3 regions of the Bradyrhizobium sp. HKCCYLS3013 genome follow, and region 3 is predicted to be linked to each of the others. Evidence: predicted binding sites of a transcription regulator. Region 3 holds the regulator's gene; each other region holds the start of a gene.
What was found. The regulator PhoB, encoded in region 3, activates phosphate uptake and scavenging genes when phosphate is short. The targets are predictions, from matches to a motif close to TGTCATNNANCTGTCAT.

Region 1 (7,015 bases), 370 kb from region 3:
GTCACCCAGCTTCTCGTCCTGGCGGCCTTCCTCGCCTTCTGGGAATATGCGACCGGGCAGAACAAGGCCGCCGCCTTCATGTTCGGCTCGCCGTCCGCCATCCTCAAGTTTCTCTCGCAGATGGCCTATGACGGCAGCCTGTGGCGCGACAGCTCCGTCACCGGGCTGGAGACGCTGCTCGGCTTCTTCGTCGGCAACTGCATCGGCACATTGATCGGACTGTCGCTGTGGTATTCGCGCTTCGTCTCGCGCGTGGTCGAGCCGTTCGTGATTGCGCTCGGCTCGATTCCGATCATCGCGCTCGCGCCGATCATCATCATCTGGTTCGGCACCGGGCTGATCTCGAAGGTCGCGATGTCGACTTTGTCGGTCGTGATCGTCGCGCTGGTGACCTCGTACAAGGGTGCCACCGGCGTCGATCCCGACCAGATCAATTTGTTCCGCACTCTCGGCGCGTCCAAGTTCCAGATCTTCCGCAAGCTGGTGGTGCCGGCGTCGCTGACGGACATCTTCGCGGGGCTGAAGCTCACCGTCGGCTTTGCCCTGATCGGCGCGATCGTCGGCGAGTTCATGTCCTCCTCCGAAGGGCTGGGGCACGCCATCTTCAAGGCCGGGTCGCTCTACATCATTCCGAAGGTGTTCGCCGCGCTGGTTGCGACGATCGCGCTGGCGCTGGTTCTGACGTTTGCGGTCGGCAAGATCGAGCGGCTGCTGATGCCGTGGCGGCGGCAGCCGCGATGATGCAACGACGTTGGAGATAGCAGGAGTGATCATGTCAAAGCGCATCGGCAAGGCCGGCAACATCAAATACGCGCTGTCGGGCGACAATGAGTTCATCGCGACCGTCGATCCCGGTGAGATCTTCGTCGTCGAATGCGCGATCAATGTCAACGACGGAACCATCCGCGCGCTCGGCCAGCAACTGGTCGAGAGCGACGTGACGCTGCCCTACGTCAACGGTGCGACTGGCCCGATCGAGGTGCGCGGCGCCAAGCCTGGCGACATGTTGCGGCTCGACATCATTGACATGGAGCTCGACCGGCTCGGCTTCACCGCGCTGTGGCCGGGCATCGGCATGTTTCCGGACTGGGGCCGGCGCAAGGAGTTCGGCATCCAGACCCGCGTCGTCGCGGTCGAGGACGGCCACGTGCTGTGGAACGAGCATGTGAAGCTTCCGGTCCGGCCGATGATCGGCGTTGCCGGGGTCGCGCCGGTGCATGGCGCGGTGCTGACGGTGGACAACGGGCCGCATGGTGGCAATCTCGACGTTCAGGAGATCACCTCCGGCAACTCGGTGTTCTTCCGCGTCAACAAGGACGGCGCGCATCTTTTCCTCGGCGATTGCCACGCCATCCAGGGCGACGGCGAAGCCAACGGCATGGGCGCGATCGAGATCGCCGCGAACCTCACCGTGAAGGTGTCGTTGGACAAGGCGCCGGCGCGGCTGAACCATCCGCGAATCGAGACGCCGACGCACATCTGCACGCTGGGCTGCGCGCGCCCGCTCGAGGACGCGATGCGGATCGCGTTCGAGGAGATGATCAACTGGCTGGAGGACGATTGGAGGATTCCGGCGCCGGAGGCCTACATGCTGCTCGGCCAGGTCGCCGAGGCGCGCTGCACCCAGGTGGTCAATCCGAAATACACCTACATCTGCAAGGTCAACAAGGCTCTGCTCGCCGGCTATCACGGTTGAAAACCGAAACTGATTGAAAGGAGACGATCATGGATCTGGGATTGGCCGGCCAGAGCGTGCTGGTGACGGGCGGCAGCAAGGGTATTGGCCTTGCGATCGCGGAATTGTTCGCCGAGGAAGGCGCCGGTGTCGCGATCTGTGCGCGCGACGGCGACGCAGTCGGCAAGGTCGTGACGACACTTGCGTCGAAAGGCGTGAAGGCGTGGGGGCAGGGCGTCGACGTCGCCGATCCCGTGGCGCTGAAGGGCTGGGTCGACGGCGCGGCAAGGGAGCTGGGCGGAATCGATTGCGTGGTCTGCAACGTCAGTGCGCTCGCCGTGGGCGACTCTCCGGAGACCTGGGAGAAGTCCTTTCGCACCGACATGATGCATACGGTCAACGCGATCGCGGCAGCCATTCCTTACCTGGAGCAGTCGAAGTCGGCCTCGATCGTCATCATCTCCAGCGTGTCGGGCTTTGAAGTCGATTTCGCCGCCGGATCCTATGGCGCGATCAAGGGCGCGCTGATCCATTACGCCAAGGGCCTCGCGCATCAACTGGTCGGCAAAGGCATTCGCGTCAACGCGGTGTCGCCGGGCAACACCTATTTCGAGGGCGGCATCTGGCAGAACATCGAGAATGGATCGCCTGACCTGTTCAAGACCGCAATGGGCTTGAATCCGACGGGGCGCATGGGAACAGCCCAGGAGGTGGCCTACGGCGTCGTGATGCTCGCAAGCCCGCTCGCAAGCCGCATTTCGGGAACCAATCTGATCATCGATGGCGCCCTGACGAAGGCGGTGTAGGTCCGACGAGATTGCCGGTCGCGCTGTTCGACCGGCAGGCGCGGCCGCACCATGCGGCCATGCCGAACCGACGTCCCTAGATGCGCTGGACGGCCGTGAGCGGCCAGTCTCCGATGATGCCGAACCGCTGGCGGGCGTTGGGCTGGCGGAACAACACGATCCGGTCGATCCGGAGCTCTGTCAGCGACAGCGCCGCAAATCTCTGCTGCATCATCGTCAGGATCGGCCGGCGTCGTTCGTCCGACAGCCGGCAGGTCAGCGTCATGTGGAAGCGGAAATCCTCCATGACATAGGGATAGCCCCAGCGATCGAGATGATCGCGCTGTCGTGGTGTCAGCAGGTCCGGCTTGCGCCGTGCACGGTCCTCGGCGGTCATCGGCGCGCGAAACGGCTCGAACGTCCGGACACAATCGGCTGCGAGCTGTTGCATCGCCGGCGAGGGCTCGCCAGGGATCATCGCGACGAAGCCGCTGATCGAGTCCACGATGGGACGAATGATCGGAATGGCGCGCGGCCTTGCCGCGAACTCCGCACAGGCGTCGCGGAGCGAGGCTTCGCTCTGCGCATCGGCCAGTTCGAACGGCGCCTTCAAAGTGGCGTGGAAGCCATATTTGCGCGGGTCCGCGCTCAGCTCGGCCCAGTCGGGAACCGCGCGAACGACTTCTTCCGGAAAGCTCGGCTCGTCGCCGCTCCAGGCGTCGTAACCCAGCAGGCTCGCGCCGAATCCGGCCAAGCCCGTCGTCGCCGCCGGGGCGTAGTAGATCGCGTAGCGGGGCGCATCGACCATGATCTGCTACTCCGCCGCGATGGTGCGCACGGGCACTGCGTTCAGCCGATGGGTCTCGGCCAGATAGACCAGCCGGCCGGACGCGATGACGGCGACGACGCGGGGGCGCAACGGCACGCGGTCATCGACCAGAATGACGTCGGCGCGGCGGCCTTCGGCCAGCGTCCCGCGGTCCGCCAGTCCGGCCGCGCGTGCGGGGCCGCCCGAGATCAGATCCCAGGCGCGTGCCAGCGGCAGAACGCCGTCGGCCGCGAGCCGATACGCCGCCAGCAGCGGCGCTGGATAGTAGTAGTCGGAGGCCAGCACCGAGCAGAGGCCCTTGGCGATCATGTCGCTGGCTCGCGTCCACCCGGTATGGCTGCCGCCCCGAACGACGTTGGGCGCGCCGAAGACGATCGCGTCTCCGCCCTGAGCGGCCTCGCGCGCAGTCTCCTCATTGACCGGAAATTCCGCGATGGTCACGCCCTGGCTGCGAAACGCCTTGCGCATGGCCGGGCTGTCGTCGTCGTGCGACAGCATGCGGACGCCAGCCTTGCGTGCGATGTCGGCCAGCCGCGCGATCGAGGCTGGAACGGCATCCGCGCGAGAGGCGATGCGCGCGACCAGCCGGTCGAACTCCGCGCCGGGCAGGCCGGTGCGGTCGACCATGCGCTGGCGCTTGTGCGGCGTGTCCAGGCTCGCGACCGTCGAGTCCATGTGATCGTTGAAGGCGAACAGGTCGACGCGCCGATCGGCGAGCCACTGGCCGATTTCCTCCTCGTCGTCGAGATTGAAGGTCTCGTGGCGCAGATGAAAGCGCGTGTCGGCCGCGAGCTGCGGGCGCAGCGCTTCGATCGATTCGAGCAGCCGCCGCGCATTGTCGGCGCTGCGCAGGCCCGGCTCCCATGACCAGGTCGTTGCGTGGAAGACCGTGGTGATGCCATTGCTGACGGCCTGGCGGTCGCTGTCGATCAGCGCGACGTCGGTCGGGAAATCGACCCCGGCGCGCGGCATCATCTGGCGCTCGAACGCATCGCCGTGGATGTCGACGATGCCGGGGAGCACGGTGAGCCCCTCCGCATCGAGTTCGAGACCCGACCGGCACCCCGGTGTCCCGATGCCGGCGATGACGTCGCCGGATATGATCAAGGAGGTGTCCACGAGCTCGGTGTCGACGAGGCAGCGGCCCCGCGAGATTGAGATATCGGTCATGGGGCGGCACTCTGCCGTACCGGGACGCGGGCGTCGAGAGCGGCCTCGTATTTATCCAGGAACGCGGTGATCTCGAGCTTGCGGAAATCGGGCAGCGCCGCGCGCAGCGCCTCGTGCTTCCAATCCCACCACGCCAGATCGAGCAGCCGCTGCTCGACCTCGCGCGGAAACCGGCGCTTGACCGGGCGCGCCGGATTGCCGGCGACGATCGTATAGGCCGGAACGTCCTTGGTGACGATGGCGCCAGCCGCCACGACCGCGCCGGTGCCGATGTTGCGGCCCGGCAGCACGATCGCGCCATGGCCGATCCAGACGTCGTGTCCGATCCGGACATGATGCTCTCGCCGCCAGGCGAAGAACTCGGCATCGTCGGGCTCGCCTGGAAAATAGGCGCTGGCGCGATAGGTGAAATGGGCCTGCGTCGCCCGCTGCATCGGGTGGTTGCCCGGGTTGATCCGGGTCATCGCCGCGATCGAGCAGAACTTGCCGACCGTCGTGTAGGTGATCTGGGAATCGTTGACCACGTAGGAGTAGTCGCCCATCGTCACCTCCTGCAGGATGGTGCGGGCGCCTATCTCGCAATAGGCGCCGAGCGTCACGTCCTGGAGCTTGGCCGAAGGGTCAACGGTAGGTTCAATCGAAAGCAGCTTGCCGGCCATCTCGCGTCCTGTCTCTACGCCTGTGAAGGTGTTGGGTCTCCCCTATGACAGAGGCGTGACATCTACATGACTACCGACCGGCATGTGGACGGATGTGGCGCCGCAGTGTTGCTGTCACATAACTGTAGAATCCAGACGTTAGCGATAGGCCAAAGCGAGGCGTCTGGAGAATTCAATGCTGGTGGTGGATGGCCTGACGTGCCGTTTTGGCATGAAAGCCGCGGTCGACAATGCGTCCTTCTCTGTTGCACCCGGCAGCTTCGTCGGCGTGATCGGGCGTTCCGGCGCGGGCAAGTCGACCCTGCTGCGGTCCATCAATCGCCTGAGTCCTGTGAGCGGCGGCCGCATTCTCTTCAAGGATCTCGATGTGACGGCGCTGCGCGGCCGCGACCTGCGGCAGTGGCGCGCGCGCTCGGCGATGATCTTCCAGCAGTTCAATCTGGTGGGCCGATTGGACGTGCTCACGAACGTCCTGATGGGGCGACTCGCCGAAATCCCGTCGTGGCGCTCTCTGGCGCAGCTCTGGCCGGCGGCGGATGTTGCCATGGCGCTGTCCGCGCTCGAGCAGTTCGACATGGCCTCCCTCGCCGCGCAGCGCGCCGATCAGCTTTCGGGCGGGCAGCAGCAGCGCGTTGCGATCGCGCGCGCGCTGGTCCAGAATCCGGAAATCATCTTGGCCGATGAGCCGATCGCCTCGCTCGATCCGCGCAACACCAAGATCGTCATGGACGCGCTGCTGCGCATCAACAAGCATTTCGGTATCACCGTGATCTGCAATCTGCACTCGCTCGATCTGGCGCGCAGCTATTGCGACCGATTGATCGGAATGGCGAATGGTCGGGTCGTGTTCGACGATCTGCCGGCGGCGCTCACCGGCCAGATCGCGCGCGAGCTGTACGATCTGGAGGCCGACGAGGTGATGCCGCCGGCAATGCCCAAAGCTCCCGAATCCGTTCCGGCTGTCGGCAAAGTTGCCGTCGCCTGATTGCCTGCGTGCTGCGGGCGCATCTGTCGTGTCAATCCTGACATCGTCCCCTGAAACTTGAAGGACGTTCCATGATCAATCGTCGTCTCATTCTGGCCGGTTTGGCCGCTCTGTCGTTCGCTTCGTCCGCCTCGGCCGAGGACTGGCGAACCAAATATCCGGAGATCACCTTTGCCGCGATCCCGGCCGAAAACGGCTCGGGTGTCGTCGAGCGTTACACGCCGTTCGTGAACTATCTTTCCAAGGAGCTCGGCGTCAAGGTGACGCTGCGCGTCGCCAATGACTACGCCGCGGTCATCGAGGGCCAGCGCGCCGGCAACATTCACATCGGCTATTATGGTCCGGCCTCCTTCGCCCGCGCGCGCGTGACGGGCGTCAAGACGGACGCTTTCGTGATCGACGTCAACTCGGACGGCTCGAAGGGCTATTATTCAGTGTTCTACGTGCTCGCCAAGAGCCCGTACCAGAAGCTCGAGGATCTGAAGGGCAAGAATCTCGGCCTGGTGGACCCGAACTCGACCTCTGGCAACAACATGCCGCGCTTCAAGATGAGCCAGATGGGCATCGACCCCGACACCTATTTCTCCCAGGTCATCTTTACGGGCAGCCACGAGAACGCCGTGCTTGCCCTGGCGCAGGGAACCGTCGACGTCGCCGCAAACTGGTGGAACAACGGAGATGACTCCAACCTGACCCGCATGCTCACCAAGAACATGGTGAAGTCGGCCGACGGCACGCCGCTGAAGAAGGAAGATTTCCGCATCATCGGCAAGTCGGACATGATCATCAACTCGCCCTACGCCTATCTCAGCGACCTGCCCACCGACATGAAGGCCGCAATCAAGCAGGCCTTCCTCGACGCGGCGAAGAAGGATCCGGAAGCCTTCGCCAAGCTGTCCGACGGCAAGAACA
Region 2 (7,015 bases), on a different contig from region 3:
GGGCCATAGCTCAGCTGGGAGAGCGCTTGCATGGCATGCAAGAGGTCGGCGGTTCGATCCCGCCTGGCTCCACCACGCTTCGCCCTTCAGGCTACGCGTGGCGCAGCCACGACGGAGCCTGAAGGGCGAAGCGTGGTGCCCGGCGAAGCCCCTTGGCGAAGCCGGGCTACTCGGAAGCAAACTCTCTCCGAAAATCGTGGCACCTGGCGAAGCCCGGGCTCGACGAGATGCCGCCTCTCCATGCCCGCAGGCCTGCTGATCACGCTCAGGTCCGACCTTCGAACTTAGCCAGCGTGTAACGCCTGACGCAGCTCGGCTGACAACTCCGTTTTCCAACTGCAGAATGCGCGCCTGCGATCTTTCGCGGCGAGCCCCTCACATGTGGTACGTCTACATCATCCGTAGCGTCGCCTTTCCCAAGCAGGAATACATCGGCGCGACCGCGGATATCCGGCAGCGCCTCAAGGATCACAACGCCGGCCACTCAGCGCACACATCCAAGTTCATGCCGTGGACGCTCGTCTGGTACTGCGCCTTTCCGGACAAACACCGTGCCTTGGCCTTCGAGGCCTACTTGAAATCGCATTCCGGCCGGGCCTTCGCGAAGAAGCGCCTCCTCGGTCCGGTCTGAACGGCCATCCTCACCCCTCCGCCGCCGCATCGAGCCGCTCCCGCAGCTTCACCAGCTTGCCGTGCAGATCCGTGAGCTCCGCGATCGAGCATCCCGTCGCGTCCAGGATCGCCGGCGGCACGATCGCTCTTGCCTTGTCGCGCAGGCTCGCGCCCTGGCTCGTCAGGGTGACCAGCACCTGCCGTTCGTCCTCGGCCGACCGGGTCCGCTTCACCAGATGCGTAGCCTCCATCCGCTTCAGCAGCGGCGTCAGCGTGCCGGAATCGAGGAACAGGCGGGCGCCGATGTCCTTCACCGTCAGGCCGTCCTGCTCCCACAGCACCAGCATGACCAGATATTGCGGATAGGTCAGGCCCAGGCGGTCGAGCAGCGGCTTGTAGACGCGGTTGAAGGCGTGCGCGGTCGAATAGACGGCGAAGCAGAGCTGGTTGCCGAGCTGGAGCGGCAGGTCTGCCGCGGACTTCTTTCGCATCGAGGTCACCACAGGTCGATCCCATCGGCATCTTGAGCCCGCACGCCTCGCATCGACAACGGGCCCGGCGCACCGATCACGAATTTTCTACCGAACAATTATATTGTGCACAATATAATAGTGTGCAACATGGACTCACTGAATTCGTCCAACCAGGAGACACTCCATGTCCGTGAACGTGCTCTACACGACCAGCGCCAAGGCCACCGGCGGCCGCGACGGCGAGGCGGCGACCCTCGACGGCTCGCTCAAGGTCAAGCTCTCCACCCCGAAGGAGCTCGGTGGCGGCGGCGGCGCCGGCAACAATCCCGAGCAGCTGTTCGCGGCCGGCTACGCCGCCTGCTTCATCGGCGCGATGAAGTTCGTCGGCTCGCAGGGCGGCCCGAAGGTTCCCGCCGACACGTCGGTGACCTCCACCGTCGGCATCGGGCCGCGCTCGGAAGGCGGCTTCGGCATCACCGTCGAGCTCGCCGTCTCTCTGCCCGGCCTCGCCAAGGCTGACGCCGAGGCGCTGGTCGCCAAGGCGCATGAGGTGTGCCCCTATTCCAACGCCACGCGCGGCAATGTCGACGTCAAGCTGACCGTCGTCTGAGCTTCAATTCCGTCGTGCGGCAGGACGACCTCCGTTGTCCTGCCGCATGGCAGCCCCCGTTTGCGCCACCGCCGCAGCAATGCTTAATGATCGCGAGCTGTAACCAACCTCGCGACATCCGATGACACCTCAATTTGCTCCCGGCGCCATGGCCGGACTGCGCGTGATCGATCTGACGCGCGTGCTCGGCGGGCCCTATTGCACGCAGATCCTGGCCGATCACGGCGCCGACGTGATCAAGGTCGAGCCGCCGGCCGGCGACGAAGTGCGCGACTGGGGCCCTCCGTTCCACGACGAGGACGCCGCCTATTTCGTCGGGATCAACCGCAACAAGCGCTCGATCGGCCTCGATCTCGCGTCCGAGGGCGGACGCGTCGTGCTGATGCGGATGCTCGAGACCGCCGACGTGCTGATCGAGAACTTCAAGCCCGGCACCTTGGAGAAATGGGGCATCGGCAGCGACACCCTGCGCGAGAAATTCCCGAAGCTGGTGCACTGCCGCATCTGCGGCTTCGGTGCCGACGGGCCGCGCGGCGGCAATCCCGGCTATGACGCGATCATCCAGGCGATGACCGGCATGATCGCCGCGACCGGATCGCCGCAAAGCGGGCCGATGCGGATCGGCGTGCCGCTGGTCGACATCACCACCGGCCTCTATGCCGCGATCGGCATCCTGATGGCGCTGTCGGAACGGCAGCGTTCTGGGCTCGGTCAGTTCCTCGAGGTCACGCTGTATGAGACCGGCCTCGCGATCATGCATCCGCATACCGCAAACTACTTCATGCATGGCAAGCCGCCGTCGCTGACCGGCAACGAGCATCCGAACCTCGTGCCCTATGCGATCTTCCCGACCAGGACCGACGATATCTTCATCGGCGTCGGCAATGACGGCACCTTCCGCAAGCTCGCCAAGGAAATCGGCCGGCCGGAACTCGGCACCGATCCGCGCTTCGCGCGCAACAAGGATCGCGTCGCCAATCGCGAGGCGCTGCGCGCCGAGCTCGCCGCCGTGTTCAGCCAATTCGAGGCGGAGCCGCTGTGCGACCGGCTGCTCGCAGCCGGCCTGCCGGCGGGACCCGTGCAGAAGATCGACCAGGCGTTGACCAATCCGCACACGATCCACCGCGGCGATGTCATCGAGAAGGACTGGTACAAGGGCGTCGCCTCGCCGATCCGGCTCGAACGCACCAAGCCGAGCCTGCGCTCCACCCCGCCGAAGTTCAGCCAGCATGCCCAGGAGGTGCTCAGCGAGTTCGGCTACTCGGAGCCCGAGATCCAGGCCCTGCTCTCCGAGGGCACGGTCTGCGCCGAGCGCAAGCGCTGAGGAGCCATCAGCCTGTCGTCTCCCAACGCTAGCGCCGCCCGGGCATCACCCCGGCGCCGCTACCGTCTCCCGCAAGTCGCTGCGTTCCGCGGCGATGAACGCGCTTTCCGCTGACGATCCAACCGGTTATACATTCACAAAACTGTCATCTCGCGCTGCTACGGCCGCGACGCCGATGACGTTCCATGGGAGGAATTTTTTTAATGTCACTTCGACAATTCTGGACAGCCGCCGCTGCGGCAGCCACGCTGGTCCTTGGCGCCGCCGCACCCGCACACGCGGTGACGGAGATTCAGTGGTGGCACGCGATGACCGGCGCCAACAACGACGTCATCGTCAAGCTCGCCAATGATTTCAACGCCTCGCAGACCGACTACAAGGTCGTTCCGACCTACAAGGGCAACTACGCCGACACGATGAATGCCGGCATCGCCGCGTTCCGCGCCGGCAATGCGCCGCATATCATGCAGGTGTTCGAGGTCGGCACTGCCACGATGATGGCCGCCACCGGCGCCGTGAAGCCGGTCTACAAGCTGATGCAGGACGCCGGCGAGAAGTTCGATCCCAAGAGCTACCTGCCGGCCATCACCGGCTACTATTCGACCTCGAAGGGCGAAATGCTGTCCTTCCCCTTCAACTCGTCCTCCACCGTCATGTGGGTCAATCTCGATGAGCTGAAGAAGGTCAACGCCGAGATCCCGAAGACCTGGCCCGAGCTGTTCGAGACCGCCAAGAAGCTCCACGCGGCCGGCCACCCGACCTGCGGCTTCTCCGGCTCGTGGGTAACCTGGGTCAATCTCGAGCAGCTCTCCGCCTGGCACAACGTGCCGCTCGCCAGCAAGGCCAACGGCCTCGACGGCTTCGACACCGTGCTCGAGTTCAACGGTCCGCTGCAGGTCAAGCATCTCGAAAACCTGGTCGAGCTGCAGAAGGACAAGACCTATGACTACGCCGGCCGCACCAACACCGGCGAGGGCCGCTTCACCTCGGGCGAATGCCCGATCTACCTGACCTCGTCGGCGTTCTTCGGCAACGTCAAGGCGCAGGCGAAGTTCGCCTTCACCGCCGCGCCGATGCCGTATTACCCCGACGTGAAGGGCGCGCCGCAGAACTCGATCATCGGCGGCGCTTCGCTCTGGGTCATGGGCGGCAAGTCGGCCGATGAGTACAAGGGCGTCGCCAAGTTCCTGACCTTCCTCTCGGACACCGACCGCCAAGTCTACATCCACAAGGCGTCGGGCTATCTGCCGATCACCAAGGCCGCCTATGCCAAGGCCAAGGCCGAGGGCTTCTACAAGGATCAGCCCTATCTGGAGACCCCGCTGCTCGAGTTGACCAACAAGGAGCCGACCGAGAACTCCCGCGGCCTGCGCCTGGGCAACATGGTGCAGCTGCGTGACGTCTGGTCGGAGGAGATCGAGCAGGCTCTGGCCGGCAAGAAGACCGCCAAGCAGGCGCTGGACGCCGCCGTCGAGCGCGGCAACCAGATGCTGCGCCAGTTCGAAAAGACGGCCGTGAAATAAGGCCAAGAGCCGGCAGGCCACCCGCGGCCTGCCGGCTCGCCGACCGATCATGCAGAAGAACGCCATCTTCCAGTCAAAGCTGCTGCCGTTCGTGCTGGTCGCTCCCCAGCTCGCGATCGTGCTGATCTTCTTCTATTGGCCCGCCATCCAGGCCGTCATCCAGTCGTTCCTGCTGCAGGACGCGTTCGGCCTGTCCACGAGCTTCGTCTGGTTCGAGAACTACGCCGACCTGCTCAGCCAGCCGGACTATTTTGAAGCCATTCTCCGCACCTTCGGCTTCTCCTTCGCCATCGCATTCTCGTCGCTGTCGGTCGCGCTGCTGCTCGCGGTCATGGCGGACAAGCCGCTGCGCGGCGTGACGCTGTACCGGACGCTGCTGATCTGGCCCTATGCCGTGGCGCCGCCGGTGGTGGGCGTGCTCTGGATCTTCATGCTGCACCCCTCGCTCGGCGTGATCTCGCGCTATCTGCGCGCCATGGGCATCGACTGGAATCCGCTGCTCGACGGCGACCAGGCGGCACTGCAGATCATCCTCGCGGCCGCCTGGAAGCAGATCTCCTACAACTTCCTGTTCTTCCTCGCCGGGCTGCAGAGCATCCCCAAGAGCGTGCTCGAAGCCGCCGCGATCGATGGCGCACGGCCGATGCGGCGGTTCTGGACCGTGACCTTCCCGCTGCTGTCGCCGACCATCTTCTTCCTGCTGGTGATCAACATCGTCTACGCCTTCTTCGAGACGTTCGGCATCATCGACACGATGACCCGCGGCGGTCCTGGCAAGTCCACCGAGACGCTGGTCTACAAGGTCTACACCGATGGCCTGCTCGGCGGCAATCTCGGCTCCTCGGCTGCACAATCCGTCGTTCTGATGGTCATCGTCATCGTGCTGACGGCGATCCAGTTCCGCTTCGTCGAGCGCAAGGTGACCTACTGATGGTCGAGCAAGAAGGCATTCGACGCTACGTCGCGCATGTCATCCTGTGGATCGGAATCGCGATCGTCGCGTTCCCGGTCTATCTCGCATTCGTCGCCTCGACGCAGGACAATGCGGTGATCGCCAACGGGCAGATGTCGCTGCTGCCGGGCGGGCACTTCCTGTCGACCTACTATCAGACGATCTTCGTCGGCACGAGCGGCTCGACCCGCGAGCCGGTTGCGACCATGCTTTTGAACTCGCTGGTCATGGCGCTCTCGATCGCCGTCGGCAAGATCGCGATCTCGATCATCTCGGCGTATGCGGTCGTCTACTTCCGCTTCCCGTTCCGCATGCCGATCTTCTGGCTCATCTTCATCACCCTGATGCTGCCGGTCGAGGTGCGCATCTATCCGACCTACAAGATCGTCGCCGACCTCCATATGCTCGACAGTTATGCGGGGCTCGCGCTGCCGCTGATCGCGTCCGCCACTGCGACGCTGCTGTTCCGCCAGTTCTTCATGACCGTGCCGGACGAGCTGCTGGAGGCGTCCCGCATCGACGGCGCCGGGCCGTTCCGCTTCTTCTGGGACACCCTGCTGCCGCTGTCGCGCACCAACATGGCGGCGCTATTCGTGATCCTGTTCATCCTCGGCTGGAATCAATATCTCTGGCCGCTGCTGATCACGACGCGCGACGACATGCAGACCATCCAGATCGGCATCCGCAAGATGATCACGACGACCGACGCGCTGACGGAGTGGCCGATCGTCATGGCGACCGCAGTGCTCGCGATGCTGCCGCCGGTGTTCGTCGTCGTCGTCATGCAGCGCCTGTTCGTCAAGGGGCTGGTGGAGACGGAAAAGTGAGGACAGCGAATAGGGAGTGGCGAATAGCGAATAGAGACATCCGGGTATCAGAAGCCGTTCGCCTTCCCCTCCTCGCCACACCCCATTCACCATTCGCCTGCCACCGCCCGCTGCTCAACCTCTACCGGTAATCATTCCATGGCCAACGTCACCCTCCGCAACGTCCGCAAGGTCTACCAGGGCGGTTTCGAAGCCATCAAAGGCGTCGATATCGATGTCGGCGACGGTCAGTTCTGCGTGCTGGTCGGCCCGTCGGGCTGCGGCAAATCCACCCTGCTGCGGATGGTCGCGGGGCTCGAGACGATCACCTCGGGCGAGATCGACATCGGCGGCCGCATCGTCAATGCGATCGAGCCGGCCGATCGCGACATCGCGATGGTGTTCCAGAATTACGCGCTCTACCCGCATATGACCGTCTACAACAACATGGCCTACGGCCTGCGCAATCGCGGCATGGCCGAGAAGGAGATCAGGACGCGCGTCGAGGACGCCGCTCGCATCCTCGAGCTCGGCACCATGCTCGAGCGGAAGCCGCGCCAGCTCTCCGGCGGCCAGCGCCAGCGCGTCGCGATGGGCCGCGCCATCGTGCGCCAGCCCAAGGTGTTCCTGTTCGACGAGCCGCTCTCCAACCTGGACGCCAAGCTGCGCATCGCGATGCGGGTCGAGATCCGCAAGCTGCAGCGCCGGCTCAACA
Region 3 (7,015 bases):
CTGCTCCGGCATCCCGGTGCTGCAGGACATCTTCGCCGGTCCGCCGTCCTATCTCAGTCTGTTCAACGCCTCGCTGATCCTGGCGATCATGGTGCTGCCCTTCATCACCTCGATCTCGGTCGACGTGTTCAAGACCGTCCCGCCGGTGCTGAAGGAAGCGGCCTACGGGGTCGGCTGCACCACCTGGGAGGTCGTGCGCAGCGTCGTCATTCCCTACACCCGTGTCGGCGTCATCGGCGGCGTCATGCTGGCGCTGGGTCGTGCGCTCGGCGAAACGATGGCGGTGACCTTCATCATCGGCAACTCGTTCCGGATCTCATCGTCGATCTTCGCGCCGGGCACCACGATCTCGGCCGCCATTGCCTCTGAGTTCCAGGAGAGCGACGGCCTGCACCAGTCGAGCCTGATCCTGCTCGGCCTGCTGCTCTTCGTGCTCACCTTCTTCGTGCTGGCGAGCGCGCGCCTGATGCTCATGCGGCTCCAAGCAAAGGCGGGAAAATAAGCCATGTCCAGCGCAGATTCGCTCACCGCCGATACGCCGGTCAATCCGATCTATGCGCGCCGACGCCGCAGGGACATCGTGATCCGCGGCCTCTGCGTCGCCGCCGCGCTGTTCGGCGTCACCTGGCTGGCGCTGATCCTGTTCACGCTGTTCTATAACGGCCTCGCCGGCCTCAGCCTGCAAGTGTTTTCCGCCGACACCCCGCCGCCGGGCTCGAGCGAAGGCGGCCTGCGCAATGCCATCGTCGGCTCTCTGATCATGACGGTCATCGGCGTCGGCATCGGCGCGCCGCTCGGCCTGTTCGCCGGCACCTATCTGGCCGAGTACGGCCGCAACGACCGCCTGACCTCGGTGATCCGCTTCATCAACGACATCCTGCTGTCGGCGCCCTCGATCATCATCGGCCTGTTCATCTATGGCGCTGTCGTGGTGCCGATGGGCGGCTTCTCGGCGCTCGCTGGCTCGCTGGCGCTGGCGGTCATTGTCATCCCCGTGGTGCTGCGCACCACCGAGGACATGCTGCTGCTGGTGCCCAACCCGCTGCGTGAGGCGGCCTCGGCGCTCGGCCTGCCGCGATCGCTGGTGATCCGGCGCATCGCCTATCGCGCGGCGCGCTCGGGCCTGATCACCGGCGTGCTGCTGGCCACCGCCCGCGTCGCCGGCGAGACCGCGCCCTTGCTGTTCACTGCGCTGTCGAACCAGTTCTGGAGCCTCAACCTCTCCAAGACGATGGCCAACCTGCCCGTCACCATCAACAACTTCGTCCAGAGCCCCTATGCCTATTGGAAGCAGCTGGCCTGGAGCGGAGCCCTTCTGATCACTCTGGCCGTGCTCGCCCTGAATGTCAGTGCACGCATTCTCGGCGCCGAGAGGAACGCAAAATGACCGACCTGTCCGTATCCGTCAGCCAGCCCAATCCCGCCGCGCTGAACGGCAAGGTTTTGCCGGAAGCCCCCGCCAAGGTGACCGCGCGCAACCTGAACTTCTATTACGGCGATCACCACGCGCTGAAGAACATCAACCTGTCGCTGGGGACCAACCGCGTCACCGCGTTCATCGGCCCGTCCGGCTGCGGCAAGTCGACCCTGCTGCGCATCTTCAACCGGATGTACGATCTCTACCCGGGCCAGCGCGCCGTTGGCCAGCTCATGCTGGACAACACCAACATCCTCGATCCCAAGCTCGACCTCAACCTGCTGCGGGCCCGGGTCGGCATGGTGTTCCAGAAGCCGACGCCGTTCCCGATGACGATCTACGAGAACATCGCCTTCGGTATCCGGCTGTATGAGAAGATCTCCAAGTCGGAGATGGACGACCGGGTCGAGAAGGCACTGCGCGGCGGCGCGTTGTGGAACGAGGTCAAGGACAAGCTCAACGCTTCGGGCCTGTCGCTGTCAGGCGGCCAGCAGCAGCGGCTGTGCATTGCGCGCACCGTGGCGGTCCGGCCGGAGGTGATCCTGTTCGACGAGCCGTGCTCGGCGCTCGATCCGATCTCGACCGCCAAGGTCGAGGAGCTGATCCAGGAGCTCGCCGAAAACTATACGATCGCCATCGTGACGCATAACATGCAGCAGGCGGCGCGCGTCTCCGACAAGACCGCCTTCATGTATCTCGGCGAGCTGATCGAGTTCGACGACACCAGCAAGATCTTCACCTCGCCGAGCGATCGGCGGACCCAGGATTACATCACCGGCCGGTTCGGCTGACGCCGACGACATTGACTTCAGGAGATCATCATGGCCAGTGAACATACCGCCAAGGCGTTCGACAGCGATCTGCAGGATCTCACCCGGCTGGTGTCGGAAATGGGCGGCCTCGCCGAGCGTCTGATCGTCGATTCCGTCGATGCGCTGGTGCGGCGCGACATCGCGCTCGGCCAGAAGGTGGTCGCCACCGACGCCGAGGTCGACAAGCTGCAGCGCATCATCGAGGAGCGCGCCGTTCTTACCATCGCCCGGCGACAGCCGATGGCGGTCGACCTGCGCGAGATCGTCGGTGCGATGCGGGTCGCCACCGATCTGGAGCGCATCGGCGATCTCGCCAAGAACATCGGCAAGCGCGTCGCGGCGCTGGAGAGCGACTTCCATCCGCTCAAGCTGATCCGCGGGCTCGAGCACATGACCGACCTGGTGCAGTCGCAGGTCAAGACGGTGCTGGACGCCTATGCCGCGCACGACCTGCCGGCGGCGATGACGGTGTGGAAGGGCGACGAGGAGGTCGACGCCATCTGCACCTCGCTGTTCCGCGAACTCCTGACCTACATGATGGAGGATCCGCGCAACATCTCGTTCTGCATCCATCTGATGTTCTGCGCCAAGAACATCGAGCGCATCGGCGATCACGCGACCAACATCGCGGAGACCGTCTTCTATATGATCGAAGGCCAGCAGATCATGGACAAGCGCCCGAAGGGCGACATGACGAGCTTCGCATCGACGATCCCCGGCAACTGAGAGAGACGGTTCTGACATGGGCGCCCGAATTCTGGTGGTGGAGGACGAGGAGGCGCTGACGACGCTCCTGCGCTACAACCTCGAGGCCGAAGGCTACGAGGTCGAGACGGTGGCGCGCGGAGACGAGGCCGACACACGGCTGAAGGAGCGCGTTCCCGATCTCGTCGTGCTCGACTGGATGCTGCCGGGCCTGTCCGGCATCGAGCTGTGCCGCCGCCTGCGGGCGCGGTCCGAGACCCGGCAATTGCCGATCATCATGCTCACCGCGCGCGGCGAGGAGAGCGAGCGCGTGCGCGGCCTCGCGACCGGCGCCGACGACTACATCGTCAAGCCGTTCTCGGTGCCGGAGCTGCTGGCGCGCGTGAAGGGCCTGCTGCGGCGGGCGAGCCCGGAGCGGCTGGCGACCGTGCTGTCCTATGGCGACATCGAGCTCGACCGCGAGAAGCGCCGCGTGGCGCGCTCGGGACGGCCGATCGATCTCGGCCCGACCGAATACCGCCTGCTCGAGTTTTTCCTGGAGCATCCCGGCCGCGTGTTCAGCCGTGAGCAGCTGCTCGACAGCGTCTGGGGCCGCGACATCTATATCGACGAGCGCACGGTCGACGTCCATATCGGCCGCCTGCGCAAGCTGCTCAATCCGGGCCGCGAGCAGGACCCGATCCGCACCGTGCGCGGCGCCGGCTATGCGCTCGATGATCGCTTCGCCAAGAGCGAGCAGGTGTAAGGGGCGATCGGGCGTGAGGATGAAGCAGGTGTGAGGCGCGAGGGGGCCCGATTGAGGAGATCGTGGTCCGCTTTCCGCCACGCCGCCGCCGTCTTGATCATGTCAGCTCGGCGGCCCCTGACGATGTTTCGGTCCCAGCGGACGCCCTTGATCAAGATCATCATCATATCTCTAGCCGTCCTGCTCGGCAGCGCGGCGGGCGCCGCGGCCGCCGAGCTCGAAGACGCGGTCGCCGCGGCGGGAAACGGACAACACGCCGCGGCGATGCGCCGCCTGCTGCCGCTGGCCGCCAAGGGCGATGCGCGGGCGCAGTTCGACGTCGGCTTCATGGAGGCCTTCGGCTGGGGCCAACCGCGCAACCCCGCCGAGGCGCTGGCGTGGTATCGCAAGGCCGCCGATCAGGGCCTCGCCGTCGCCCAGCATTATCTCGGCATCGCCTATGTCAACGGCGAAGGTGTCGCGAGCAATTATGGCGAAGCCGGCCGCTGGTTCAGCCGCGCGGCAGCGCAGGGCTTCGCCCAGTCGCAATACATGCTGGGCCTGATGCTGCTCGACGGTCGCGGCGTGAAGCAGGACGTCGTGCAGGGCTACGCCTGGCTGGTGATGGCGGGTCGCAGCGGCGTGCGATCGGCCGGCCGCGACGTGCAGAGGGTCAAGCTGACGGAGCCGCAGCGCGTCCAGGCCCAGAGCGCCATTGCGGCCTGGCGGCCGAAGCCGGAATCGGCGGAGGCGGGCGTCGCCGCTCCGCGTCCGGAGCAACTGCTCGGGCTCGACCGCCACATCGGCGAGGTCGTCGATCCCACCTCGTGGCCGGCGTCGTCGATCGGCGTCGTCACCGTCGCGCAATACTCGACCGGCGGCTGGTGCACCGGCACTCTGGTCGCGCCGCGCGTCGTGCTCACCGCCGCGCATTGCGTGTTCAACGGCGTCGCGCAGGTCAGCCCCGGCAATGTCCGCTTCCTGGCCGGCATGAACAGGGGCACGCCGGCGGCATCGTCGGTCGCCGACAAGCTGATCGTGGCGCCGGACTTCGTCCCGACCCGGCACGACAGATGGTCGCTCGACCGCTCGCCCGCCGATTGGGCGCTGATCGTGCTGAAGGATGCGCTGCCGTCGAAGCCGGTCGCGGTCAAGGCGCTGACGCGCGAGGAACTGCAGGCTGCGACCACCGCCGGAACCATCTCAGAGATCGGCTACGGCCAGGAGCGGCGCTATTCGCCGACCGGCCAGCGCAATTGCAGCGCCGGCATGACCAGCGATGCCCGGCTGCTGACGGTGCATTGCCTCGCCAATTTCGGCTATTCGGGCTCGCCGATCCTGGCCGAGGTCGGCGGGCAGCCGACCGTTGTCGGCATCTTCTCGGCGTTCCACGAGGAGACCCGGCTGATGTTCGCTGCGCCCGCCAGCCAGTTCGAGGCGGTCGTGCAGCGCGAGATTGCGGCGCAGAGTGCCTCGGCGCGGTGAAGGGGGAGGGGACGAGAGAGGTCCCGCCGCTGGTCACGATCTGTGCGCGACTGGATAGCGGGTTGCCAAGCGAGCGGGCGATCCGGCAAGTGCAGCCGATTTTTTCCTGTAGCTTTCGCCTGCAGCGGGGCTTTACCGAACTGGCCTGGCTCTTGCTATAGTCCGAGTATGACGATTGTTCCAATTGATCATCCTCGTGCCCCGCGGCTGCTGTGGTGGCGGTCGCAGCCCGGCAGGACCGTTGCGCTCGTCGCTGGGCTGGTCGCGGCCAATGCGGTGGCCTGGGCCTGGGCATTCGCGCTCTACGCCGACCGGCCCGCCATCGTCGGCACCGCGATGCTGGCCTGGCTGCTCGGACTGCGCCATGCCGTCGATGCGGACCACATCGCGGCGATCGACAATGTGGTGCGGAAGCTCGTGCAGGACGGTCGCGCCCCGCGCGCCGCCGGCCTCTATTTTGCGCTCGGCCATTCCAGCGTCGTCGTGATCGCCACCATCGTGGTGAGCCTGGTGGCCGGCGCAGATCTGTTGAGTGAGGACAGCGCCATCCGCGCGATCGGCGGCACCATCGGCGCCTCGGTCTCCGCAGGCTTCCTGCTGCTGATCGCCTTCGCGAATCTGGTGCTGTTCGTGAACCTCTGGCGCCGCCCATCCCACCCCCATTCCGACATGGATGCCGCCGGTAGCGCCGGGCGGGGCCTGCTCATTCGTCTGCTGCGGCCGGTGCTCCGCGTCGTCTCCCGCGCCTGGCACATGTACCCGCTCGGCTTCCTGTTCGGCCTGGGCTTCGACACCGCCAGCGAAATCGGGCTGCTCAGCCTGTCGGCGACCGAGGCGGCGCGCGGGGCGAGCCTGGCGCATGTGCTGGTATTCCCGGCGCTGTTCGCCGCGGCGATGGCCACCGTCGACACCGCCGACAGCGTGCTGATGGCCGGCGCCTATCGCTGGGCGCTCACGGATCCCGCGCGCAAGCGGCGCTACAATCTGGTCATCACCGGCGCCTCGGTCGCGATCGCGCTGGTGATCGGCGGCGTCGAGGCGGTCGCGCTGCTGACGCCCCGGCTTGGCTTCACCGGCGGATGGGCCGAGGTCGTCACCGCGCTGGGCGATGATCTCGCCAACCTCGGGATCGTCGCCATCGGACTGTTCGGCCTGATCTGGGCGGGCGCCGTGCTGCTTGGCCGCCGTCCGGGCGGTTCCGAGGATGCGCCGGGTGAGGAGCTTGCCAGCGTTCGCGCCGGGGCGCTAAACCCGAGAACGAAATAGGATCGAGCGCGCGGGTACGGATGATGGCCGGCTCGGACGAAATGACCAGGATGCTGTGGCTGCAGGGCGCGAGCTGCGGCGGCTGCACGATGTCGATCCTGGAAAGCGGTGCGTCCGGCTGGTTCGACGAGTTGCGCCAGTCCGGCATTGACCTGATCTGGCATCCCTCTGTCAGCGAAGAGACCGGGGACGAAGTCGTCGAACTGTTGGAGGCGATCCGCGACGGTCGCGAGCGGCTCGATCTGCTGGTGCTCGAAGGCTCGGTGGCGCGCGGACCTGGTCAGACCGGCCGCTTCAACATGCTCGCCGGCACCAACCGCTCGATCTATCACTGGCTGCTCGATCTGGCGCCGCTGGCCGACTACGTCGTCGCCGTCGGTAGCTGCGCGGCCTATGGCGGCATTCCTGCTGCCGGCATCAACCCGACCGACGCGGTCGGATTGCAGTTCGAGGGCAGTGACATCGGCGGCGCGCTCGGCGCGGGATTCCGCTCGAAACGCGGGCTGCCGGTGATCAACGTCGCAGGCTGCGCGCCGCATCCGGGCTGGATGATGGAAAGCCTGCTGGCGCTCACCTCGGGCGATCTGACGGCAGACGGCCTCGACG

Region 1: phnC (phosphonate ABC transporter ATP-binding protein) is a predicted target of PhoB. The motif match lies at 5,163-5,179, and genes of this name have one in related genera.
Region 2: ugpB (sn-glycerol-3-phosphate ABC transporter substrate-binding protein UgpB) is a predicted target of PhoB. The motif match lies at 3,152-3,168, and genes of this name have one in related genera.

Annotation. Positions count from the first base shown of each region.
Region 1 is NZ_JBNPTK010000001.1:669,907-676,921, forward strand. Features, by position in the region: gene ACQR1F_RS03210 (ABC transporter permease) at 1-741, shown strand, start outside; gene ACQR1F_RS03215 (acetamidase/formamidase family protein) at 773-1,696, shown strand; gene ACQR1F_RS03220 (SDR family NAD(P)-dependent oxidoreductase) at 1,726-2,481, shown strand; gene ACQR1F_RS03225 (DUF1045 domain-containing protein) at 2,558-3,268, opposite strand; gene ACQR1F_RS03230 (alpha-D-ribose 1-methylphosphonate 5-triphosphate diphosphatase) at 3,275-4,459, opposite strand; gene ACQR1F_RS03235 (DapH/DapD/GlmU-related protein) at 4,456-5,118, opposite strand; gene phnC (phosphonate ABC transporter ATP-binding protein) at 5,294-6,103, shown strand; gene phnD (phosphonate ABC transporter substrate-binding protein) at 6,175-7,015, shown strand, end outside.
Region 2 is NZ_JBNPTK010000006.1:90,557-97,571, forward strand. Features, by position in the region: tRNA gene ACQR1F_RS13275 (tRNA-Ala) at 1-75, shown strand, start outside; gene ACQR1F_RS13280 (GIY-YIG nuclease family protein) at 380-631, shown strand; gene ACQR1F_RS13285 (MarR family winged helix-turn-helix transcriptional regulator) at 642-1,103, opposite strand; gene ACQR1F_RS13290 (organic hydroperoxide resistance protein) at 1,270-1,695, shown strand; gene ACQR1F_RS13295 (CaiB/BaiF CoA transferase family protein) at 1,817-3,019, shown strand; gene ugpB (sn-glycerol-3-phosphate ABC transporter substrate-binding protein UgpB) at 3,223-4,542, shown strand; gene ugpA (sn-glycerol-3-phosphate ABC transporter permease UgpA) at 4,592-5,473, shown strand; gene ugpE (sn-glycerol-3-phosphate ABC transporter permease UgpE) at 5,473-6,321, shown strand; gene ACQR1F_RS13315 (sn-glycerol-3-phosphate import ATP-binding protein UgpC) at 6,460-7,015, shown strand, end outside.
Region 3 is NZ_JBNPTK010000001.1:302,418-309,432, forward strand. Features, by position in the region: gene pstC (phosphate ABC transporter permease subunit PstC) at 1-502, shown strand, start outside; gene pstA (phosphate ABC transporter permease PstA) at 506-1,387, shown strand; gene pstB (phosphate ABC transporter ATP-binding protein PstB) at 1,384-2,208, shown strand; gene phoU (phosphate signaling complex protein PhoU) at 2,239-2,955, shown strand; gene phoB (phosphate regulon transcriptional regulator PhoB) at 2,972-3,679, shown strand; gene ACQR1F_RS01410 (trypsin-like serine protease) at 3,827-5,143, shown strand; gene ACQR1F_RS01415 (HoxN/HupN/NixA family nickel/cobalt transporter) at 5,312-6,409, shown strand; gene ACQR1F_RS01420 (HupU protein) at 6,433-7,015, shown strand, end outside.